Regions from separate parts of the Phytobacter diazotrophicus genome, predicted to be linked through region 3. Evidence: predicted binding sites of a transcription regulator. Region 3 holds the regulator's gene; each other region holds the start of a gene.
What was found. Region 3 encodes CRP, which controls carbon source genes, mostly activating them, when cyclic AMP is high. Its sites were predicted from a motif close to ATGTGANNNNNNTCACAT; they were not measured.

Region 1 (2,271 bases), 560 kb from region 3:
CGAAACAGGGTAGAAAAGTGGTTACTGTCGCCGAAACCGCAGCGAAAGGCGATATCTGTAACACTATCATCGCTGTGGCGCAGCATATGGCGCGCCTTAATCAGACGCAGCCGGTTGAGATAACGCTGCGGCGTCAGGCCGGTATATTGCTTCAGTTGACGGTGTAATGTGCGCAGCGACAGGGTGAACTGATCCGCCAGCGACTCCCAGCAGACCTCTTCGGCAAAGTGATCTTCAAGCCAGGAGATCAGCTGATTGAGACGTGCATCATTACTCATCGCCCCTTCCGCCAGGCTGCTTTTACGCAGCAGAACCAGCAACTGCATAAACAGGATTTCACGGTTGGCTGTGGTCGCCATGTCCATCTCCTCACCCACTGCTTCCATCTGGCCGATGATCTCACGTACCTGTTGCAGTACGCACTGATTGACGCGCCAGTGCGACGGATAGTGCCCGTCTTGCTCCTGCGGCAGCAGCGCGTTCAACCCCGCCAGAAACGTAAACGCATCCGGCGAACGATAGAGCACATTGGTCAGGCACAGATTGTCAGTATGTTCATATAGGTGTCTGTCGTGGTCGCGGACAAAGCAGACGGTTCCCCCACTGATGGTATAGGACTGCCCATTAAAAACATGGATGCCGGTACCGTGTTCAACAATCACAATTTCGTGAAAATCATGATGATGTTCCGGAAACGCAGCCTGTGGCAGACGCGGCTCAATAGCGACAGGCGTTGTGCCAGAAGGAAAGAAATCCACGCTGTGTAATACGGTCATGATTGCCTCACATACCAATGAGAAGTGTTCTCAAAATAGTAATTAAGCACGGCAATTCGCACCTTGAATTTTTGACCGCAAAACGGGTAAAGCCTGTCAGATTTTCAAGAAAGGGTCGGAAAGTTCAGGAATTGTCGCCCTGGTCACACCCCGCAAGCCACACGGGTTTATCAGAAACTGTGAACTGCCTCACTTTCATCTTTGCTTTCTTGCCAGCCCCTTCCAGGGGATGTCATTAACAAGAAGGTTACCGCGAGGTCCTTTTTTTAGACTGGGGGCAATAACTCTCACAAGGACCCCATCATGACATTTCGCCATTGTGTCGCCGTTGATTTAGGCGCCTCCAGCGGGCGTGTAATGCTGGCCTGCTACGCGACAGAACAGCGAACGCTCACGCTGCGTGAAGTTCATCGCTTCGCCAACTACCTGGAAAAAAACAACGGTTTCGACTGCTGGGATATTGATACCCTGGAAGATGAAATTCGCCTGGGTCTGGAAAAAGCCTGTGCGCAGGGTGTCACCATCGACAGTATCGGTATCGACACCTGGGGTGTGGATTATGTTTTGATCGACAAACAGGGTAAGCGTGTTGGCTTACCGGTCTCTTACCGCGACCATCGCACGGATGGCATCATGACCACTGCCTTTGAGCAGCCTGGCAAAGCCGATATTTACCGTCGCAGCGGCATTCAGTTTTTACCCTTTAACACGCTCTATCAGTTGCGCGCGCTTGCCCAGCAACAGCCGGAAATCGTGGCCGCTGCCGACCATGCGCTGCTGATACCCGACTATTTCAGTTTTCGTCTGACCGGCAATCTGAACTGGGAATACACCAACGCCACCACCACGCAACTGGTGAACATCGACAGCGATAACTGGGATACCACGCTGCTCAACTGGGCGGGCGTGCCCGCCTGCTGGTTCGGTACACCGACCCATCCGGGCAATGTGATTGGCCACTGGCAAAGCCCGCAAGGCACCGATATTCCGGTGGTTGCTGTCGCCAGCCACGATACCGCCAGCGCGGTCATCGCTTCACCACTGAAAAATGCCAGTGCCGCCTATCTCTCTTCCGGCACCTGGTCGCTGATGGGCTTTGAAAGTACCACGCCCTACACCAGCGACGAGGCGCTGGCCGCCAATATCACCAACGAGGGCGGGGCGGAAGGGCGCTATCGCGTGTTGAAAAACATCATGGGGCTGTGGCTGCTGCAACGCGTTCTGAAAGAGCGCGACATTACCGATTTGCCCGCCCTGATCGCCGGGGCTCGCGCGCTGCCCTCCTGTCGTTTCGTGATTAACCCAAACGACGAGCGTTTTATCAATCCGCAGAACATGTGCGAAGAGATCCAGGCCGCCTGTCGGGAAAGCAACCAGCCGGTACCGCAGAGCGACGCCGAACTGGCCCGCTGCATTTTCGACAGCCTGGCGCTGCTGTATGCAGACATTCTCGGTGAACTGGCGGACCTGCGTGGTCAACCCTTTACCCAGTTGC
Region 2 (2,271 bases), 1.2 Mb from region 3:
AGTCGAGGACAGTCCCTGAGTCTCGCATCGCCATGGTCAGCGAAACGCGCTCCTCAATTGCCATGTCGTGGAAGAAAATGGTCATTGCCAGCGCGGCAATTTGCCCTTCGGACACGGTGTTATCACGGATCCCATTAATAAAGAAACGAATCTCTTCATCGCTGAGCACGTAGCCATCGCGTTTTTTACGAATTATTTCTTGAGCGAGAAACAAGGTAACCCCCTGAAAATCAAGGTTGGTTGCGGCGGATGCGCCGCCGCAAAGTAGAATTAGTAGCCGCTTGCGCTCTTACCGTCGCCATGGCCCAGTGCTTTGAGCAGGCTTGCCAGCAGGCTGGAAGCACCAAAGCGATAGTGGAGAGAATCCGCCCAGTCAGCGCCAAACAGTTCGTCGGCAATCGCGAGGAATTTCTGCGCATCTTCTGCTGAACGCACGCCGCCAGCCGGTTTGAAACCAACGGTTTTCGCCACACCCATATCGCGAATCACTTCCAGCATGATGCGCGCACTTTCCGGTGTGGCATTTACTGGCACTTTACCGGTAGAGGTTTTAATGAAATCAGCCCCCGCTTTGATAGAGATTTCAGACGCTTTACGAATCAGCGCCTCTTCTTTCAATTCGCCGGTTTCGATAATCACTTTCAGCAGAACATTGGCCGCTGCACAGGCATCTTTACAGGCCTTAACCAGATCAAAGCCCACTTGTTCATTGCCTGCAATCAGCGCACGGTACGGGAATACCACATCGACTTCATCAGCGCCGTAAGCAATCGCCGCGCGCGTTTCCGCCAGCGCGATCTCAATATCGTCGTTACCGTGCGGGAAGTTAGTGACCGTTGCGATGCGGATATCTGGCGTGCCCTGCTCTTTCAGCGTTTTGCGCGCAATCGGGATAAAACGCGGATAGATACAGATAGCGGCCGTGTTGCCAACCGGGGTTTTCGCCTGATGACACAGCGCGATCACTTTTTCGTTCGTGTCGTCGTCGTTCAGGGTAGTCAGGTCCATCAGTTTCAACGCGCGCAGGCTGCTTGCAGTTAAATCAGTCATTTCTCTCTCCGTCGGCATAAGCCGGTTAAATACGGGTCTGTTATTATTCTAACATTAACCCACCATCACACTTCGACACTCATCACAGTTAATGAAAACCACATTCATATTTGCAAAACCGTAATGAGACATTCATCAAATTTTTAGCCTTAACATAGCCCCATACCCGGATATTTAGGGGTGTGGATCAAAGGCGGGCTCCGTTCGGTTACTTACACTGGGCCAGATGCTCAAGGAATAAGAGGAACGAATATGTCCACGCCCAATGATTCAGCATACCTGGCTCGTTGCCAGCAGATTGCGACAAGCAGTACCCTGACTCCCGCACAAAAACGCCATTTTCTTGCGCTTGAGGCCGAGAACAGTCTGCCTTATCCCCCACTGGCAAAAAAAGCGCGCGCTGCGCTTGATGAGGGCGCCATTTGCGATATGTTCGAAGGGCATGCGCCCTACAAACCACGCTATGTCTTGCCAGACTATGCGAAATTCCTCGCGAATGGCTCGCAATGGCTGGAACTCGAAAGGGCAACCGATCTCGACGACGCGTTATCGATGCTCACCATCCTTTATCATCATGTTCCGTCAGTCACATCTATGCCCGTCTGGCTGGGCCAACTGGATGTGATACTGCAACCGTATGTTAGAATTCTAACACAAGAAGAGATCGATATTCGAATAAAACGTTTCTGGCGTTATCTGGACAGGACCCTGCCGGATGCGTTTATGCACGCCAATATTGGTCCTGCTGATACGCCAGTTACCCGCGCCATTTTACGCGCTGACGCAGAGCTTAAGCAGGTTGCGCCTAATCTGACCTTTATATATGACCCAGATATGACGCCGGATGACTTACTGCTTGAAGTGGCAAAAAACATTTGTGAGTGCAGTAAGCCCCATATCGCTAACGGCCCCAAAAATGATAAAATTTTCACAAAAGGTGGCTATGGCGTCGTCAGTTGTTACAACTCGCTGCCGCTCAGCGGCGGTGGCAGTACGCTGGTGCGACTTAACCTGAAAGCCATCGCCGAACGCAGCAGCAGTATTGAGGATTTCTTCACACGCCAGCTTCCCCACTACTGTCAGCAGCAAATCGCGATCATTGATGCACGCTGCGACTTCCTCTATTCGCAATCCGGCTTCTTCGAGAATAGCTTCCTGGTGGCCGAAGGGCTGATAGACCCGCAACGTTTTGCCCCCATGTTTGGCATGTACGGGCTGGCC
Region 3 (2,271 bases):
TTCCCGCACCCATATTAATTTCCAGCGCGTGCCGACGGTGGATACCTCCAACCCGTTCGCCGCCAAAGTGATCCCATCGCTCGATGAGAGCTTTGTGGTGATTCATTTTCGTAATCTTGAAGGGATCGACTATCCCTGGTTGCTGGCGATGTTGCAGGGTTCGTTCATTTCACACATGAATACGCTCGTGGTGCCTGGCGGCAAAATGGGGTTAGCAATGGAGCTGATCATGACACCGCTGGTCCAACGGCTGATGGAAGGGAAGAAGATTCAATAGGCCTCCAGCCGACACAACTTCTGCCTCCCTCTGAAGCCCCGGTAAACGCAGCGCCACCGGGGAATGTGTCGGATACGCGACGCTTATCCGACCTGTGTTCTCAGGCCTCAATCACCTCATATGAATGCGTGATTTTCACCGCTTTCTCCAGCATTAATGCCACGGAGCAATACTTCTCGGCAGAGAGATCCACCGCGCGCGATACCGCCGCCTCTTTTAGCTCTTTGCCGGTCACGATAAAGTGCAAATTGATATGCGTAAACAGACGCGGAGCCTCTTCACGACGCTCTGATGTCAGCTTCACTTCGCAATCTTTCACATCGTGGCGGCCTTTTTGCAGAATAGAGACAACATCGATAGCGCTGCATCCCCCTGCGGCCATCAGCACCATTTCCATCGGGCTTGGGGCTTTGTCGCCTGAGTTACCATCCATCAGGATCTGGTGCCCGGACGCAGACTCGCCAAGGAACGTTAAACCTTCTACCCATTTCACACGAGCTTGCATTTTTAATTCACTCCGGAGTTACAATTTTCTTTACAGATTACGCGCACATAAGAAAACTCGCAACGGAAGGCGACCTGCGTCAAGCTGAAGCGAGACACCAGGAGACAGGCGTTAAAAGCTATGCTAAAACAATCACGATGCTACAGTGATACATTGACGTTATGCATGTATGCAGAGGACATCACATATTACAGGCCGCAGGCATGTCTGACGGTCCACTTCCCAGGTATGGGGAAGATAGATTGCAACCCCGGACGCGATATGTGAATCCAGCGTCTGGAGCCAGCTTATAACAGAGGATAACCGCGCATGGTGCTTGGCAAACCGCAAACAGACCCGACTCTCGAATGGTTCTTGTCTCATTGCCACATTCATAAGTACCCGTCGAAGAGCACGCTGATTCACCAGGGTGAAAAAGCGGAAACGTTGTATTACATCGTCAAAGGCTCAGTGGCTGTGCTAATCAAGGATGAAGAAGGTAAAGAGATGATCCTCTCTTACCTTAACCAGGGAGATTTTATCGGTGAACTGGGTCTGTTCGAAGAGGGTCAGGAGCGCAGTGCATGGGTACGCGCTAAAACCGCTTGTGAAGTGGCCGAAATCTCCTACAAAAAATTCCGCCAGTTAATTCAGGTGAACCCGGATATTCTGATGCGTTTGTCTTCCCAGATGGCGCGTCGCCTGCAGGTCACCTCGGAAAAAGTCGGTAACCTCGCCTTCCTTGATGTAACGGGCCGTATCGCACAGACGCTGCTGAATCTGGCGAAACAACCGGATGCAATGACCCACCCGGACGGTATGCAAATTAAAATTACCCGCCAGGAAATTGGTCAGATCGTTGGCTGTTCCCGCGAAACCGTCGGCCGTATCCTGAAAATGCTGGAAGATCAAAACCTGATCTCCGCACACGGTAAAACCATTGTCGTGTACGGTACACGTTAATTCTCAAGCGGCGCATCGCCCTTAACGATGCGCCGTTTTTGTCTCTCTTCCCCATGTGGCGCAGGCTGATTTATCACCCCGAAATCAACTATGCACTGCGACAAACGCTGGTGTTATGCCTCCCTGTGACCGTGGGTCTGATCGCGGGTCGTCTCGATCTTGGTCTGCTGTTTTCTCTCGTTCCCGCCTGCTGCAATATTGCCGGTCTGGATACTCTGCATAAACGTTTCTTCAAACGCGTCATTATCGGCGGCACGCTCTTTGCGGGCAGTAGCCTCACGGTACAGCTATTACTGACGCAAAATATTCCGCTACCGCTGATTCTGAGCGGATTAACGCTCTTGCTCGGCGTCACAGCAGAAATCAGCGCATTACACGGGCGGCTTCTACCCGCCTCGCTCATTGCCGCCATCTTTACTCTCAGCCTCGCCGGTAACATGCCCATCTGGGAGCCGTTGCTGATTTATGGGCTGGGTACCCTGTGGTACGGCGCATTTAACGCCTTCTGGTTCTGGTTGTGGCGAGAGCAACCGCTGCGTGAATCCTT

Region 1: a site for CRP is predicted at 954-971, ahead of rhaB (rhamnulokinase). Genes of this name have one in related genera too.
Region 2: a site for CRP is predicted at 1,174-1,191, ahead of deoC (deoxyribose-phosphate aldolase). Genes of this name have one in related genera too.

The regions. Positions count from the first base shown of each region.
Region 1 covers NZ_CM125428.1:5,560,194-5,562,464, forward strand. The annotation lists gene rhaS (HTH-type transcriptional activator RhaS) at 1-776, opposite strand, end outside; gene rhaB (rhamnulokinase) at 1,080-2,271, shown strand, end outside.
Region 2 covers NZ_CM125428.1:4,900,131-4,902,401, forward strand. The annotation lists gene deoA (thymidine phosphorylase) at 1-214, opposite strand, end outside; gene deoC (deoxyribose-phosphate aldolase) at 271-1,050, opposite strand; gene ACS0RQ_RS23750 (YjjI family glycine radical enzyme) at 1,303-2,271, shown strand, end outside.
Region 3 covers NZ_CM125428.1:457,255-459,525, reverse strand. The annotation lists gene ACS0RQ_RS02105 (phosphoribulokinase) at 1-277, shown strand, start outside; gene ACS0RQ_RS02100 (OsmC family protein) at 378-782, opposite strand; gene crp (cAMP-activated global transcriptional regulator CRP) at 1,092-1,724, shown strand; gene ACS0RQ_RS02090 (YccS/YhfK family putative transporter) at 1,778-2,271, shown strand, end outside.